2 linked regions of the Prochlorococcus marinus subsp. marinus str. CCMP1375 genome follow. The main gene of each other region encodes a partner of the protein of the gene in region 2 in a complex. Links are inferred from orthologs where the notes say so. Each region holds a gene or a part of one and is shown on either strand. Other genes may lie near its edges.

Evidence for each region.
Region 1: the proteins of PRO_RS01365 (region 2) and cdaA are in contact, whole or in part, in a crystal structure (PDB 7OJS), measured with the Bacillus subtilis proteins. The link is inferred for Prochlorococcus marinus subsp. marinus str. CCMP1375 from one-to-one orthologs.

The regions. Positions count from the first base shown.
Region 1 is NC_005042.1:1,022,278-1,031,462, forward strand. Bases 6,414-9,185 are described here. They hold cdaA (diadenylate cyclase CdaA), read right to left. Parts: upstream 8,359-9,185; coding sequence 7,468-8,358; downstream 6,414-7,467. Other genes in these bases: bioB (biotin synthase BioB), read right to left, coding at 6,414-6,643; PRO_RS05435 (isoprenyl transferase), read right to left, coding at 6,655-7,455; lysA (diaminopimelate decarboxylase), read right to left, coding at 8,387-9,185. Also shown: PRO_RS05395 (hypothetical protein), read left to right, coding at 1-124; PRO_RS05400 (ABC transporter ATP-binding protein), read left to right, coding at 156-1,937; photosystem II reaction center PsbP, read right to left, coding at 1,956-2,513; recombination mediator RecR, read left to right, coding at 2,628-3,227; lipA (lipoyl synthase), read left to right, coding at 3,243-4,169; PRO_RS05420 (hypothetical protein), read right to left, coding at 4,166-4,690; PRO_RS05425 (rhodanese-related sulfurtransferase), read right to left, coding at 4,687-5,652; more of bioB, read right to left, coding at 5,645-6,413. UniProt on the Bacillus subtilis protein: One of 3 paralogous diadenylate cyclases (DAC) in this bacteria, catalyzing the condensation of 2 ATP molecules into cyclic di-AMP (c-di-AMP). Upon expression in E.coli leads to c-di-AMP synthesis.
Region 2 is NC_005042.1:264,149-273,511, forward strand. Bases 2,563-5,512 are described here. They hold PRO_RS01365 (phosphoglucosamine mutase), read right to left. Parts: upstream 4,756-5,512; coding sequence 3,370-4,755; downstream 2,563-3,369. Other genes in these bases: PRO_RS01355 (DUF3177 family protein), read right to left, coding at 2,563-2,587; trmB (tRNA (guanosine(46)-N7)-methyltransferase TrmB), read left to right, coding at 2,672-3,313; PRO_RS01370 (thioredoxin family protein), read left to right, coding at 4,859-5,428; thyX (FAD-dependent thymidylate synthase), read right to left, coding at 5,425-5,512. Outside these bases: ileS (isoleucine--tRNA ligase), read left to right, coding at 1-1,915; more of PRO_RS01355, read right to left, coding at 1,976-2,562; more of thyX, read right to left, coding at 5,513-6,066; dcd (dCTP deaminase), read right to left, coding at 6,069-6,662; PRO_RS01385 (cob(I)yrinic acid a,c-diamide adenosyltransferase), read right to left, coding at 6,662-7,264; global nitrogen regulator NtcA, read left to right, coding at 7,568-8,251; PRO_RS01395 (DUF3084 domain-containing protein), read left to right, coding at 8,314-9,291; PRO_RS01400 (hypothetical protein), read left to right, coding at 9,307-9,363. UniProt on the Bacillus subtilis protein: Catalyzes the conversion of glucosamine-6-phosphate to glucosamine-1-phosphate. Glucosamine-1-phosphate is used for cell wall biosynthesis.

The sequences.
Region 1 (9,185 bases), 760 kb from region 2 along the record:
AATCCCAAAAGAGATGGGAGAATTCACATGCAATTGCTTTCTTCAAAGAATTAACGACGGTGACAACCTAGATTCTGCTCGTGAAGTATGCAAAAAAGCTGCAACTCAGGAATTCAGACTTTAATCAAAACAGTAATGCACATGAAACCATTAGCATGACATTTCTGAAAAAGAATAAAAGCAACCCCCTAATCAGACTGGCCAAAAACCAGTCCGAACAAAGTTTCCTAATAATATCAGCAACATTTTGTTCAATATTAAATAAACTTTTTGATCTTGCTCCACCTGTTCTAATCGGTTTGTCTATTGATGTAGTCGTAAGAGAAAAAAGCTCATGGCTTGCTAGTTATGGCTTTGAGTCAGTACCAACTCAACTTTTAATACTTGCAACTGCATCATTCCTTATATGGACTGCAGAATCTTTTTTCGAATACTTATATGGCTTACTTTGGAGAAACCTTGCGCAAAGTACTCAGCATAATTTAAGAATACAAGCATACAACCATCTGCAAAAACTAGAACTATCATTTTTTGAAAGTGATAGCACTGGCAGGTTGCTTGCAATACTAAATGATGACATAAATCAATTAGAAAGATTTTTAGATCAAGGGGCCAATCAGCTACTTCAATTATTTGTTACTGTAATTCTTGTTGGTGGTGCAATGGCATTCTTAGCTCCAGGAGTAGCAATATTTGCATTTATACCTATTCCAATTATTCTTTGGGGATCTATCAGATTTCAAAAAAGGCTAGCTCCTAAATACAAAGATGTTCGAGAAAAAGCAGGAGATATAGCAGCACGGTTAAGCAATAATCTTGGGGGGATGCTTACAATAAAAAGCTTTGCAACCGAATCATGGGAACTAGATCGACTGAGATTAAATAGCCACTCTTATCAAAGGAGTAATAGAAATGCAATAAGACTTTCAGCAGCCTTTATTCCTTTAATACGTTTTGCAATTTTATTTGCTTTTCTTGCAATTCTTATAGTTGGTGGCCTTCAGGCTTGGGAAGGTGAATTAGAGATTGGGATATACAGTTTTCTTGTATTTATAACTCAAAGACTATTATGGCCTCTAACTACACTTGGGCACGTCTTAGACGAATATCAAAGGTCCATGGCATCAACAAATAGAGTCCTAGATTTAATTGACAAACCAATCGAGATTTCGGGTGGTTCTTTGAGACTTGAGCCTAAAAATGTAATAGGGAATATAGAGTTTAAAAATGTTTATTTTAATTATAAAAATAGAAATAACCTTCTCACTAATTTCAATCTGAATATTTCAGCTGGTACTACAGTCGGGATTGTTGGTTCAACAGGTTCCGGCAAAAGTAGTTTGGTTAAATTAATTCTTAGGCTTTATCCAATTAAATCAGGGGAAATAAAACTTGATGGAATAGGTATAGATAAATATAATCTACTAGATCTACGTAGATCTATAGCTCTTGTAAGTCAAGAGGTATATCTTTTCCATGGAACAATTGAAGAAAATATCTCATATGGGAACAACAGTGCATCGCAAAAGCAAATACATGAAGCAGCAATATTGTCTGAAGCTGCAGATTTTATTGAAAAACTTCCCGAAGGCTATCAAACTCTTGTTGGTGAACGTGGCCAAAAGCTATCAGGTGGTCAATGCCAACGCATAGCTTTAGCAAGAGCAATTCTTAAAGATGCACCAATACTAATTCTTGATGAAGCCACAGCGTCTGTTGACAATGAAACGGAAGCTGCTATTCAAAGGTCTTTATCCAAAGTAACCTCTAATAGAACAACAATAGTTATTGCTCATAGACTTAGCACCATTAAAAATGCTGATAAGATTGTTGTCCTACAAGAAGGTTCTATCTCGGAAGTAGGCACTCATGAGTTTTTAATTAAAAACCAAGGGGTATATTTTGACCTTTGGAAAGTTCAAGCAGGAGCAAATTAATAAAGAAAGGCTTTATTCCTAAATTAGAAAAACAAATGAACTTATAACTCTTTCAAATAAATCACCTACAGTATTCCACCTGGAATCATTAGTCCCGGCAGCAAAAGTGTATAAAGATCCTCTATCAACAACAACTGTTGCTAGTTCATGACGATCTTTATCAGGGAGATGAATCAAATATTCAATATCATAAAAAGTGTGATTGTCAGCAACTCTCGATTTAGCATCTAATAACTCTGCCTCTCTTTCCCCACCATTAGGAGCCAACAGATTATTCATCAGCTTTTCACCAACTTCAGAAGGACTGCCCATATTTTCAAGTTCAACATCCGCTGAAATATCAGAAATAACCAAACTCAAAGTTTCATCACTGTTAATAAGGTCATGAAAAACAACTTCAGGTCCTCCTTTTAAAGTGATGCGTGTCCATCCAGTTGGATAAAAGAAACCATAACGTCCATCATTACTTTGAAATGCTTCTAAACCGGCCGTAATCCCTGAGCTACAAGAAACTAGCGAAATAGAAAGTACTATTAACAACAAAAGGCTTGCGGAAGATTTAAAGAAGGTTTTCATGGTTTTCTGTACAAAAAACAATCTATAAGATCAATGTACTTACTTATATAAGAATTAGTAAATTTCACTTTAAGGGGCAAGAGCGTTTAAATTCTATATATATGCCTAAAAACTCTGAGCAGCTTTACACGCCCACTCGCTCACCTAATAGACCAATTTGAACAACTGCCTGGAATTGGTCCTAGGACAGCACAAAGACTTGCATTGCATTTACTTCGACAACCTGAAGAAAAAATCAAAGCTTTTTCTAATGCTCTCCTAAATGCAAGAACAAAGGTCGGGCAATGTAAAAAATGTTTTCATCTCACTGCTGAAATAGAATGCGAAATATGTCTTAATCCAAAAAGGGACAAATCATTGCTTTGTGTTGTTGCTGATTCAAGAGACTTAATAGCCTTAGAAAGGACACGAGAATACAAAGGTCTCTATCATGTTCTTGGTGGACTTATCTCACCAATGGATGGAATTGGACCAGAGTTGCTTAACATTTCTGCATTAGTTCAAAGAGTTTCAAATGAAAGTACTGCCGAAGTAATACTTGCACTAACTCCAAGCGTTGAGGGTGACACTACAAGCCTTTATATTGCAAGACTTTTAAAAGTTTTTGTTAAGGTCACAAGAATTGCTTATGGTCTACCAGTTGGAAGTGAGCTGGAATATGCTGATGAAGTGACCTTAACAAGGGCTATTGAAGGTCGACGTGAAGTCGAATAGACATTTTAACGAGAAATGACAACCACAAACAAAAAAACTCGTTACAGTGCAATTAAGCCAAGCGAAAGGCTACCTGAATGGATAAAACCCTCTTTAGGTACGGCCTCACAATTAGAAAAAGTACAGAACCTAGTTAAAGAATATCGATTAAATACAATATGCGAAGAAGGACGCTGCCCAAACAGAGGTGAGTGCTATGCATCAGGAACAGCTACTTTCCTATTAGGTGGTTCAATCTGCACTCGAAGCTGCGCTTTTTGCCAAGTAGAAAAAGGAATGCCACCACAAAACATTGATCCAAATGAATCAATCCGTGTAGCAAAAGCAGTTTTAAAATTACAACTCAAATACGTTGTCTTAACTTCTGTCGCAAGAGACGATCTTGATGATCATGGAGCAATTCATTTTTCAAGAACAATTCATGCCATAAGAAAAACTTCTCCCACGACATCTATTGAAGTTCTAACTCCTGACTTTTGGGGTGGATGTATTGACAAAATAAAAGCAACAAAAATTCAAAGGGAGCGCTTAAAAATAGTTCTTAAAGCAAAGCCAGTTTGCTTTAACCACAACCTTGAAACTGTAGAACGTCTACAAAAAGAAGTGCGCAGAGGTGCTACCTACCACAGGTCTCTTGAACTATTAAAAGCTTCTAGAGAAATTGACAACGAAATCCCAACAAAATCAGGATTAATGTTAGGCCTAGGTGAACGAAGTGATGAAATAATCCAAACTCTTAAAGACCTTCGCTCAGTCAACTGTCAACAGGTAACAATTGGTCAATACCTACGTCCTTCGCTAGCGCATATACCTGTTCAAAAATATTGGCTTCCAAAAGACTTTGAACACTTTAAGAGAATAGCCGAAGGACTTGGTTTCAAAAAAGTCAATAGTGGTCCATTAGTAAGAAGTAGTTATCATGCTGAACTTCCACAAACCTAATTGCCAACAACTATTGATCTAGTAGCTTCCCAGCGCCGAAGACTATATTCATAAACTTCAGAACAGCTGGCAACCATTAAGCTCCCTGCTCCGCCCCAAACCATCCTGAAAGGCAAATCAACAGGAGAAGATCCTACTTCCTTTACGTTTCTGAAACCTCGTCGTTGAAAATATCTAATTAGTATTTTATTTTGTTGAGCATCATCATATATAGCAAGTAGTCTTGCTTTCTTACACGGAGTTTCTTCAAGAGCCCAAGCCATTGTTGATGCCCAAATTAAATGCCCAACTCCTATTGGAGCATCATTGCTGACTTGCATAGTATCAAGCTGTAATCCACTTGAATTGTGATAAGCCCATCCTTTTAACTCTCCTAATATTTTTACTTTCTCGGAATCCAAATACCTTCCGACGACTAATCTCAATGTCCATAAATTAAGTGGGCGCCGGACCTGAATTCTTAACAATAATCCTGAAGATGATGCTTGTTTTTCTAAGAGATCTAATAATTCTTTAGTCATGCACTTGGCCAGATAGAGTTCCCAGGGAAACGTTCTCCAAGTCTTGCAATATGCCTTTGTCTTTCCCGAAAACGTTCTCTATCATCATCACTAAAAAGATCTACACAATGGTGACATTGAATACTAGGAATATAATATTTTCCGTTTTGATCTTGAGGAGAAAGAGGCATTCCACAGGCAAAGCAAAGTTTATAAACCCCTGGCATGAGCTTATGATTCAAAGCCACACGTTGATCAAAAACAAAACATTCTCCATTCCAGCGACTTTCATTTTCTGGGACTTCTTCTAAATACCTAAGTATGCCACCATGCAAATGATGGACCTCAGGAAAACCTTCTCGTAATAACAAAGCACTAGCTTTTTCACAGCGAATGCCCCCAGTACAAAACAATGCGATTTTTTTAAAACTCTTTTTTTTCAAAAGGCTATGCAATTTCTTGTCAACCCATTCAGGGAACTCGCGAAAAGAATCAGTCCTAGGATTTACTGCTCCATCAAAACTGCCTACAGAAATCTCATATTCATTACGTGTATCAATAACCAAAGTCAATGGATCATCAAGGAAAGCATTCCAGTCCTCAGGTTCAACATATTTACCAGTGGTTTTGCATGGATCTACGTTCTCAACTCCCATAGTTACTATTTCGTTTTTTCTACGAGCTTTAAAACGCCTAAATGCTTGTCTAGAAGTGTAGCTATATTTAATTTCTAAAGGAGTCTCCAAATCAAGCGAATCTAATTGTTTCTGCATAGCAGTAACACCTTCTACAGGGCCACAAATTGTTCCATTAATACCTTCCAATGCAACAAGAACTGTTCCTCTTACATTATGCTTTTCTGCAATAATTCTCAGCTTGCTTAAGAAAGTAGTTATTACCTTTTCAGCTATAGGCGAGAAACTATAAAAAGCCGCTATCTTATAGTCATTGTCTACTTTCTGACTTTCAAACGAATTAATCATACAGGTCCCAATTAACTGAAACACCTGCAGAAGCAAGCAACTCTCTATCTGCCTTTATAGATGGATTACTTGTAGTCAATAAAGTATCTCCATAGAAAATCGAATCTGCACCTGCAAGCAAACAAAGAATTTGGGCTTCTTTCCCCAATTGTTCACGACCAGCACTAAGTCGAACACGGCTTCGAGGCATAAGAATCCTTGCAGTAGCAACCATCCGTACCATTTCCAAAGGATCAACCATGGAAAGATTCTCTAAAGGAGTCCCTTCTACAGGTACCAAAGCATTGATAGGAACACTTTCTGGATGAGGATCCATATTTGCAAGAACTCTTAGCAAAGAAGCTCTGTCTTTTAAAGTCTCTCCCATACCGATAATCCCGCCACAACAGATAGTGATGCCAGCATTACGAACTCTATGTAATGTTTCCAGCCGGTCTTGATAAGTACGTGTAGAAATAATTTTGTCGTAATGCTCTGGGCTTGTATCAAGATTATGGTTGTAAGCATTTAATCCAACTTCTGCCAAACGAGCTGCTTGCTGATTAGTTAGCATTCCTCCTGTTACACATGCCTCTAATCCTAGTTCTTTTACACCTCTAACCATATCCAACATTGCTTCAAATGGTTTGCCATCACGTATTTCTCTCCATGCCCATCCCATACAAAAGCGATCAGCTCCCGCAGCTTTCGCTGCTTTAGCCTGCTCAAGAACTCCTTTCACATCAAAATCGGATTGGTTGGTAACATCACTACTGTTATAGATTGACTGAGAACAGTAAGAACAATCTTCTTCACAGCCTCCTGTTTTAACACTTAACAAAGACGCCAATTGAACCTTATATTCTGGATTTACTGATCGATGAACATTTTGGGCCTCCCAAAGAAGTTCAAACAAAGGCTTTTCAAGGATCTCTTGAATCTCTTCCAAGCTCCAGTCAAAACGTACTTTAACTTCTTGACGAATTGGTATATTAGGATTTAGCAAAGTCATAAAGAAAGTTTTTAAACTTGGTCGTAATCATTAACTGTTGGATCTACTCCTCCAAAACGCCTTCTTCTTGATTGATAATCAATAAGTGCCTTAGTCAACGAGATGGAATCAAAATCAGGCCATAATGTATCTGTGACATGTATTTCAGCATAAGCCAGTTGCCATAAGAGAAAATTACTTATTCGCATCTCTCCACTTGTACGTATTAACAAATCAGGGTCTGCATAGCTAGATGTTAGGAGTTCTCCCGCAAAGGTATGCTCATCAATAAATGAAGGATCTAAATCTCCTTGCAATACCCTTTGTGCCAACTTTTGAGCAGCTAAAACCAATTCCCGCCTACCTCCATAATTAGTACAAACATTAAAACGGATTCCATTATTCCCTGAGGTTAACTCTGTTGCCTCATTAATGAGATCTTGCAGGCGTGTTGGAAGTTGATCTAAATCACCAAGAAAGCTTATTTGAACCTCTTCAAGATTTAATGCCTCTAGTTCTTTTTTAAGAACACGTTCAAAAAGAGTCATCAAGAAGTTGACTTCTTCCTTAGGCCTAGACCAATTCTCTGTAGAGAATGCATAAACAGTTAAAACTCCTATCCCCCAATCATTGCAAAGTCGTAGAGTTTGTTTAAGAGCATCAACGCCTGCACTATGTCCCATAGCTCTAGGAAGTTTCTTTGCATTTGCCCATCTACCATTACCATCCATAATGATGGCAATATGCTCAGGCAACCTAAGAGGATCTATTGACGCTGGCAACGGAGTAATAAGAGACTTCTTTTCTGCTCCAATCGCAATAGGGGTTTTCATTTGAATATATGGTTATTTTTGCTCAGGAGACAAGTCAGTCTTTAAATCAACTGAAGCTTCCTCTGGATTATAAGATAAAGACTTAGTCGAACTACTAACAGCTAGATTTGGCTTTGTAACGGCAGATCCTGTAGAAGAGCTCATAAATTCCTTTAGCAGATCTAATAATCTGCTGCTAGTAATTGGTCTTTCTAGGCGACCTTGATTAGCCAAAGACAAAGTGCCTGTTTCCTCTGAAACTACTACACAAATACATCTCTCAAATCGTTCTGTAATACCAAGAGCGGCAAGATGCCGTGTACCATATCTACTAATACTTTGCCTTGACAAAGGCAAAATAACTCCTGCGGAAATAATCCTGTTACCTTTAACCAAAACAGCTCCATCATGTAAAGGAGTTTCTGATGCAAATAAATTTAATAACAATTCTGTAGAAAATTTTGCGTCAATAGGTACTCCTGCATAAAGAAAATCTTCAGGTCGCAAATCACTTCCCATATCTAAAACAATTAATGCTCCTCTACGTTTCTGAGATAGCCTTCCTGCTGCCTCAGATAATTGAGTTACTGTACTGGTATTAGCTTCGAATTCTTTCTGAGTATTTCCTAAGAGAACAGCCAATCTACCAGTTCCAAGTAATTCCATTAATCGCCTTAATTCTCCTTGCCACAAAATCGCCAAAGAAAGAGAACAAGCTAGAACCAACGCATCAATTAATTTTGAAGTAATGGGAAGGTTTGCATATCTCTGTACGAACCAAGCAAGAGAAACAAGAAATAAATATCCGCGCAACAGCCAAAGAGTTCTCGGCTCCTTAACTCTTGAAAAAAGTAAAACCCCTAACGCTGAAGCAAAAAGTGCATCCAGCAAGAAGCGCAGGTTTATTAACCACCAGAAGTTCAATCCATAGGCCCAAGCTCCCTAAGGTTAACTACCCTTTTGCAATAAAGCGATCTGGAAGGATATCATTTCGCAATAGATCTTCAGGTAATTCCCTCTTTTGTATTAATTCTGATTCACCATTTCCAACGATAATAGCTGCTGGCTTAGGAATTCGATTGTAATTTGAGCTCATAGAAAAGTTATATGCGCCTGTTGAAAAGACGCCTAAGACATCTCCACTATTGCTTCGAGGAAGACGAAAGTCCTTCAATAAAACATCTCCAGATTCACAATGCTTACCAGCAATAGTTACGACCTCATCTGCTCTAATCAATGGTTTATCAACAAGACAAGCTGAGTATTCGGATTGATATGTAATTGGTCGTGGATTATCACTCATGCCTCCATCAACTGATAAATAAGTTTTTATTCCTGGGATTTCCTTCCTGGATCCTATTTTATAAAGCGTCAGCCCTGCTGACCCAACTATTGAACGGCCAGGTTCGCACATTAATAAAGGGAGATCTAATGATCTTTCTCGACAAGCTTTAACAACAGCTGCTGCGATCACTTCAACCCAATCACTAATAGAAGGGGGGTCGTCAGAAGCGATATACCTGATACCGAGTCCTCCTCCAAGATTTAACGCATTTAAAGAATGGCCAAGCTTACGACCTGTTTGCAAAGCACTAGCCATTACATCTGCAAGATCTTTATGAGGTTGTACTTCAAATATTTGAGAGCCAATATGAGCATGCAGACCAATCAATTCACCCCATTCAATATCTTTAAATTGCAGAAAAATACTTTCCAATTCATCAGGGTCAAATCCAAACTTGCTATCAATA
Region 2 (9,363 bases):
ATTTGATAGCTTAAATCCATTTGTGTTAGGAGGAAATTATATTACAACCGAGTCTGGTACGGGAATAGTTCATACAGCGCCAGGTCATGGTGTTGATGACTTTAACACTGGAATGAAGTACAAGCTTCCTATAATATGCCCTGTTGATGAAAAGGGTTTCTTTACTTCTGAAGCAGGTGATTTTGAGGGCTTAAATGTTTTAAAAGATGCTAATACTAAGATTATTAATGCTTTAAAAGAATCTGGTTGCTTGTTAAAGGAAAAACCCTATATACATAAATATCCATATGACTGGAGAACAAAAAAACCAACTATTTTTCGTGCTACAGAACAGTGGTTTGCATCAGTTGAAGGATTTAGAAATGATGCCTTAAATTCTATTGAAAAGGTAGAATGGTTACCACAATCAGGTAAAAAGCGCATTAAATCAATGGTTGAGGATAGAGGTGATTGGTGTATTTCTAGGCAGCGTAATTGGGGCGTCCCTATACCGGTTTTTTATTCAAAGGAAGGGTCAAAAGTTCTTTTAAATGAAGCTACTATTAAACATATATATAACTTGTTTGTGAAGTATGGAGCAGATGCTTGGTGGGAGTTGCCGATATCAGAACTTCTTCCCAGCAATTATTCATCAGAAGCTCATAAGTGGGAAAAAGGAAAAGATACGATGGATGTTTGGTTTGACTCTGGATCTAGTTGGACATCAGTAATTTCTAAATCAGATGAACTTAATTATCCGGCTGATCTTTATTTAGAAGGTTCAGATCAACATCGAGGTTGGTTCCAGTCTTCATTACTTACTTCTGTTGCAGTAAATAGTCATGCTCCATACTTAAAAGTCCTTACTCATGGCTTTGCATTAGATGAAAATGGTCGAAAAATGAGCAAATCATTAGGTAACATTATTGATCCTTGGAAAATTATAAATGGTGGAAATAATAAGAAATTGGAACCAGCTTATGGTGCAGATGTCCTTAGGCTTTGGGTAAGCTCTGTTGATTATTCAGTAGATGTACCAATTGGGAATAACATTTTAAGTCAATTGTCAGATGTTTATAGGAAAGTAAGAAATACCGCACGTTATCTTTTAGGTAATTTGCATGATTTTGACCCAGCTAAAGATGGATTGGATATAGGAGATTTACCTATTTTAGATCGTTGGATGCTTAATAGGACAGCTGATGTTGTTGATGAGATTTCAATAGCATTTGAAAGATATGAGTTCTCAAAGTTCTTTCAGCTATTGCAGAGCTTCTGTGTAGTTGATTTATCTAATTTTTATTTAGATATAGCTAAAGATAGGCTATATGTTAGTGCCCCAAATGATTTTAGGAGGAGATCATGCCAATATGTTTTATCTCTAATTGTAGAGCGCCTTGCTGGAGTTATTTCTCCAGTTTTAAGTCATACAGCAGAAGATATTTGGCAGAATATCCCTTATAAACTAAATGAAGAGTCTGTATTTCAAAGGTACTGGCCTAAAGTTCCAGATTCTTGGAGAGATTCTTCTTTCAATAAACCAATCAATCAAATTAGAGAATTAAGAACTTCTGTCAACCGTGCTTTAGAAGATTGTAGAACTAGACAAGAATTAGGATCTTCTCTTGAGGCTTCTGTTCGCATTTCTCCAATTAATGAATCACTTCAAAATTCTCTTACATTTCTTCAGGAAAATGGTCACAATTCTGTTGATAATTTATTTGATTGGTTAATTGTTTCTAAAGTTCAAATAGGAGGAGAGCCATGGGCTGAGGTATTATTTACTAAAGAAGATGATATTGGTGTTATTGAAATAGCAAAATCTAGAGGAGCTAAATGTGAAAGATGTTGGCATTATGAATTGGATATTGGTCAATACGAAAGGCATCCATTACTATGTGGTAGATGCGTTGATATTATTGAACGAATAGATTAAATCATGATCAATAAAATAAATTATTTTTTATATCTTTATCAATCATTATTTTAAGTTAATCTAAAAATCTCCTGCGATTCTACCTTGCTTAGGCAGGCGTATAATAGCCCATTGTATAAAACCCACTATATAAATAATTAAAGCTAAATAACCTATAAAAGCGGACAAGGCTTCTGTCCAATTGGCTCCAAATAAAAAGTTAAAAATACTCCTTATGATTTGATTTAAACCTGATGGAGCTTCTCTCCAGTAATTACAATTTTGACTATTGATATTATTAACGCATTCTAAACTTATAAATGAAAGTGTTATATAAAAGCAACTATAGAAACTTAGTGACCATCGCCATGCTTTTAATACTAATGCTATGGTTTTATGTCGAGGAAATTCATTTATTTCTTCATTTAAATCTATCCAAAACCATATTGAGGTAAGAATTAGTAATGGTGAAAGAAAAGATGTTAAGTAACCAATAGGCCTATTGCCAATCAATAGAAGCATGCTTATAAACATTAGACTTGCAACCTTCCAATAAATTGACAAGAGCCTAACGATGGGAGATTCTTTTTTCATCGAAGCCCAAATAAAAATTACTAATGGAAGCCCAAATGCAAAAGTGGCTCCTAGTCTGTATGAAAGCCAGACGAGAGTGCTGTATGAGATTTCTGTCACAAAAAGAACTTTCAATTTAGTTATTATTAATCTATACCACTATTATTTGCTATGAAGCTAAGGACTTTTAATAAGCTCTAAATAGTGCGACAACATGTAAACCCCTTAAGCCACTTTTTTCAGCTTCATAATGAGCTGCCTAGGCCTGAGGATTTATTTGAAAGTATTGATTTACCTATTCATTTAGATATTGGTTGCGCAAGAGGTAAGTTTTTAATTGATATGGCAGCTGATAATGCCCAATGGAACTTTCTTGGAGTTGAAATTAGAGAGCCTCTAGTATTTGCGGCTGAAAAAGAAAGAATTGAATTAGGTCTTACTAATTTGAGATTTTTCTTTTGTAATGCAAATATAAGCTTAGAAAAATGGTTTCTTAGTTTAGAAAATGGACAATTAAAAAGAGTTTCTATTCAATTTCCAGATCCTTGGTTTAAAAAGCGTCACAGGAAGAGGAGAGTATTAAATCAGTCTTTTCTATTTCTTTTGGCACAAAGTCTTGATATTGGATCGGAATTATTTATTCAATCTGATGTAATAAGTGTTATGGATGAAATGACTGAGATTATTGAGCTTAGTCATTTTTTTGATCGGCATAGTAAATACTCTGAATCTAATTTAAATGCTAATCCTTTTAAATTTTGTACTGAACGCGAGAAATATGCAATTCATCAAGGAGTAAAAGTATATCGTCAATTATATTTTAGGAATAGTACAGGAATTTTATAGCTAATTTATTTATTAGTAAATAATCTATATTTGTATTGACTTAGTATCTAGTTGATTTAATTGAATTCTTCCAAAGCTATTTTTGCAATCTTAGTTGTCAATGACTCGACTAATAATTTATCTATTGATTCGACCATGACTCTTACTAATGGCTCTGTTCCACTTTTCCTGATAAATACTCTTCCTTCTTTCCCAAGATCTAATTCGGCTTCCGCTATTGATAAACGAAACTTTTCAGATTTGTTTAAATAATTTTGAGTTATATGCTTAGCTATAGGAACACTAATTAGCTTTTGTGGATAAGGCTTGAAGCTTTGATCACGCCATTCTGAAAGAAGAATTCCTTTGCGATTACATATACTTGAGAGCTGTATTGCAGCTAAAAGTCCATCTCCACATAAGTCGTTAAGTGTAGATAAAATGTGACCTGATTGCTCTCCTCCAAGACTAGCTTTATTTGTTAACATAGCCTTATGAACATGCTGGTCACCTACAGGAGTTCTTGTTAGCTTCCCACCTCTATTTAGCCATGCTTTTTCTAAACCTAAGTTAGACATTACAGTTGTGACTAGCCTTTGCTCAGGAAGCATATTTTTATCTTGAAGAGATGATCCCCATAAATACAGAGAATGGTCTCCATCGATTACTCGGCCTTTTCCATCTATTGCAATCATTCGATCAGCATCTCCATCAAATGCAAAACCCATTTGAGCGTTTGATTCAAGAACAACTTTTTTAATATGCTCAAGGTGTGTTGAACCGCAATTAACATTTATCTTTTCACCATCTGGAATCGCATTTATGCTTATTACGTTGGCTCCTAAAGCTTTAAATAGTTTTTCTCCGCATGAAGATGCAGATCCCCAGCATAAATCTAGAACAATTGGTATATCAATTAAACTTTCTTTATCTACGGTGTTTAAAAGACTATTTTTATAATCTTTTAAAAGGTCATTACGATTAATACAATTATCTTTGTCTTTACAAATAGGAATCAGTACTTTTCTTTTTAGTTTGTTATCGATAAAGATTTGCTTTTCTAAAGATATTTTTTCACCAGTTTTGTCAAAAATCTTTATTCCATTGTCTTCAGGAGGATTGTGACTTGCTGAGATCATAAGACCTCCAGAAGCATTGTACTTTTTGATCAGATGAGATACTGCAGGCGTAGGGCATAACCCTAGTAACCATATTTCTCTATTCTTTGTAGCTAATCCATGAGCCAAAGCAGAAGCAATTCTTTCGCTACTTGCTCTTGAATCTTGACCTATAAGAATGGGTCCTTCTCCAAGAAGAACATGATTGCACCAATAACCAATCTGAGAAACCAATGAATTAGTTAAAAATGTTTGCGATTTGCCTCGTATTCCATCAGTGCCAAAAAAACTAAGAGCTTGCTCATCATTTAAATCACCAACATGACTGATTGTGTTGGTGGACATTGGAAAATAAATTTCAAATTTATTGAAAGATAGCTTACATGGCAACATTTCAAACGCAAGCTATTCTGAAAATGACTGAGTACTTGTAAGAAATTTTTGCTTTGTGGAAAGCCCTTCTTTGATTGAATTAACAAAGATTCAAAGAATTTATTTGTTGATTGCTTCTTTTGTATTGGCTTGTTTCCTTTTTTTGCTCAGAGGTGGACTTGGACTTAATTCAGAAAAGTCTTTGAATATTCTTGCACTTAGCTCACTTCAGCCAGAGGTAGCGCTAAATAATGGTCATCCTACTATTTTTGAGTTTTATGCTGATTGGTGTGAGGCCTGTCAAGAGATGGCACCTTCTATAAAAAGTATTAAAGAAAAATATCAGGATCAGATTGATATAGTTTTATTAAATGTTGATAATGAAAAGTGGTTAGACCTTATAGAAAAATATGAAGTGAATGGAATACCACAATTAAACTTATTTGATCAGTTTGGTGTCATTAAAGGTCAATCAATAGGTTTGAAAAATATTGATCAAATTGATCAGATAGCAAATTCATTACTAAACAACGAGCAACTTCCAGTTTTTCCTGGAATTAATAATTTGGATGGTAAGAATATTGCAATATCGCCTCTTAAAGAGGATATTATTGTTAGTAAAATTAGCCCTAGAAGTCATAGTTAAGACTCTATCCAGCCCAACGCTTCAGAAACTTTAGGAAATTGCAAAGTAAATATTTTCTTACATTCTTTTGCAATAATTAGATGTTCTTTTTGAGTGCCATGACCAGATCTAAGATTTATATAGTGTAGCCATGATCTGCAAGAACCTGTCATGTAGATCCTTGTGGGTGTTGCTAGCGGTAGAATAAACCTAGCAGATTCTTTCGCAACTCCTTTATCAAGCATTTCTTGATACAAGTCTAAGGAATTTTTGAATTGTAATTTAATTTTTTCCCGAAAATCATTAGCAATATCTTCATCTAAATCGGAAGTTGAGTTTTGTCTGTTTTTGCTATCTTGCCTTCTTAACTCAGGTATAGGTATCTCACCCAGTTGTGTACTATCTGCATACCTTTGAGAGAATTCTTGGAAAGTAAATGACCTATGACGGAGTATTTGTGCAGCAATTGCGCGATTAGTTTCTATTTGTAGAGTCATATAGGCTTGCTCGAAAACACTCCAATGCTCGTTATTTATGCAATATTTAATTAATTTCCCAAACTCTTCATTTGCTTGATTCTTAGGATTACTTACTCTGGCAATATAGGCCATAGTTTTCTCAGCATCTGGAGTAGCTGTGACCAGATGAACATTATTCATAATTAAACCTTTGCAAGAGTAACTTTTTCAGGCTGATCTTGATATTTCCCTTTTCTATCTCTATAAGTTGTCCCACAAGGATCACCTTCAAAAAATAATAATTGGCAAATTCCTTCATTTGCATATATTCGACAATCTGCACCTGAACTATTACTGAATTCAAGGGTTAAATGTCCTTCCCAACTCGCTTCTGCTGGAGTGGTGTTAACAATAATTCCCAATCTTGCATAAGTGCTTTTCCCAAGACAAATAACTGTGATATTTGGTGGCACTTTCATTTTTTCTAAAGCCACTCCTAGTCCATATGAATGTGCTGGGAGTATAAAATAATCCCCATCTTCATCATGGTGAAGAGGAGTTGCTTCTAAATTATCAGGATTAAATTTTTTAGGATTCATTATTGTCCCAGGAACATGCCGAAATATAAGGAACTCTTTAGATGAAAGACGTAGGTCATATCCATAAGAGGAACATCCGAAACTAAGTACAGGCTTCTCTTTTATCTGAGGATCGAGGTGTCTAACAAGATTTGGTTGAAAAGGCTGGAGCATGCCTGCCTCTGATTGTTTAATAATCCAACGATCATTTTTAAGCATTATTTAGAGCACCTCAATTGAGTGACTTGATCGGCCATTGAAAAAACTCTAGTTGGTATTGATGGCCCTGTGAGAATTACATCTATAGAGTCATGGCGATTTTCTAATGAATGAATTAAATCTGTTTCTGTAAGGAAACCGTATTCGATAGCCAATCCAATTTCGTCAAGCACCAATTTGTCTAAAGAATTATTGATCAAGTGCTCTTTACATATTTTCCAGATTTCTTCAATGGCTGTTTTGGTTTTAGTTGATTCTTCTGATAGATCTGCTTGCGAATTTGGATTTTTTTGTATACAGCCATAGATATTCGGTCTAATCCATTCAAGATTCCCGCATAGGCTTGTCGAGTTGATTGGACCTTGAGCTACTCCTCCCTTTAAGAATTGAGCTATTACAACCTTGCTTCCTAATCCAGCGGAACGAAGTGCTTCACTAAGTACGGCTGAAAAGCTTCCTCTATATGGAGAAGCATAAACCTGTAATTGTCCTTGCGAAGAAATGATTTGAAGTCTTGGCTTGGACGAAATTGAACTAATGGGGCCTATACCGTATTGCTCTCTCGTCGAGTAATCATTTGTTGAGCTAGGACTTGCTGACATGAACGTCTGAAAAACTTTGCTTTAACGAATCTGCTTTAAATCTAGCGGGACTTGGAAGGTTCACAACTACTTTTACACTATCTATAGCGTTTGCCCTCCCCATTGCGCGTGTTGTTTCAGTAAAACTTTGATTATTTAGATTTTTTTTTGAAATAAAAATTACTACATACGCATTCTTTAAGCGCAAAAAGTCATTTTTGATACAAGAGGTTTTAGCTTCACTTCTTATCGTCCTTTGAATTGGTTTGCAAGATGACAGGTTCTGCTAACTCATTCAGCCGTTACCCGAGCCAATCATTAGGGATGCAATCGCAAAATCAGTTAAATCCAAATACTCAAGTTAAAAAGACATTATTGGATGTCATTAGAGGTCTTGATGGAGCCTCTAATGAAGCAGTAGAGAGATCGAAGACGATCTTTTTCCCCGGGGACCCTGCTGAGAGGGTTTATTTAATACGTAGAGGAGCTGTTCGACTCACAAGGGTTTATGAATCTGGTGAAGAAATTACTGTGGCTTTATTACGAGAAAATAGTTTGTTTGGGGTTCTTTCCTTGTTGACTTGCCATAGATCAGACCGCTTTTATCATGCAGTTGCTTTTACAAGAGTGGAGATGAGTTCAGCTCCTGCTGGCTCAGTTAGAAATGCTATCGAAGCCGATAGTGGGGTTGGGCTACTTCTCCTTCAAGGTTTATCGAGCAGGATTCTACAAACAGAAACAATGATTGAGACTTTGACTCATAGGGATATGTCATCTCGCTTAGTTAGTTTCCTGCTAGTTCTTTGTAGGGACTTTGGAGTAGCAAGTGATAAAGGAATTACTATTGACCTCCGATTATCCCATCAATCGATAGCAGAAGCTATTGGTTCCACACGAGTCACTATTACAAGACTTCTTGGGGATTTAAGAAATTTAGGTTTATTGCAGATAGATCGAAAGAAGATAACGGTATTTGATCCAATTGCTCTTGCTAAACGTTTTAACTAAAACAACCATTTATTGAGGAGTTCTATTACCTTTGTGTTAGTACTTAATTAATACTTTTAGAAGTGACAGGTTGGATGCTCCTCATTGTTTTGCTTCTTTTGGGAGGAGTATTATCTACACTTGGAGATTTGTTAGGAACTAGAATAGGGAAGGCTCGACTAAGTATTTTTAAATTAAGACCTCGAAGAACTGCTGTATTAATAACAATTCTTACTGGGAGTTTTATTAGTGCTATTTCATTAAGTCTAATGATTTTAGTTAGCCGTGAGTTAAGAGTAGGCTTATTTCAATTGGATGATATTCAGGCTAGGTTAAAGGAAAGTAGACAAGCTTTAGTTCCTTTAAAACAGCAAAGAGAAGCGCTTGAATTAAAAATTAAAAAAGCAGAGACAGAGCTGGTCAAATTAGGTAAGGATTTGTTTGCATTTCGTAAAGGAGAAGTTGTAATTACTAGTGGTGAAAGTCTTGCAACTGTGATGATTAAATTACAAAAAGACTCGAATGTAAAAGAAGAAATAGAGAATATATTAAGAAAAGCAAATTTCAATGCATTTATAAAAGTAAGTCCTGGGGAAAAGCCAAATAGAAGAATTGTTCTAGTGAGACGAGATCACATAGCTCGTTTAGAGGAAATTATTTCCGATAAAAAAGAATGGATTGTTAACATTCGTTCTGCAGGAAATATTTTGCTCGGAGAAAGCTATGTTTATGCATTTCCAGAAGTTCTTCTTAACAAGAATATTGTTCGAAAAGGCGAAGTGATAGCAAGTATAAATATAAGAAATTATAAAATATCTAAGAATTCACTTGAAAAGCAAATTAAGATTCTATTAGCATCAACATTAGCTGAAGTAAAAAGAAGAGGTTCACTGGTTTCAGAAATTCAAGTAGATTCTGAATCTATTAGGAACCTATTAGCTCAATTAGACTCGCAAGAAAAAGGTATTATAAAGTTAGAAGCTATTTCTCAAGTTAATAGTGATACAGCTCAGAGGGTCTTGGTTGTTTTAAACGCAACTAGAATTTCTAATAATACCTAATCATAATTAATCAATATGAGAAAAGTAATTTCGATTGATCCTGGGCATAAAAAATGTGGTATTTTACTTGCA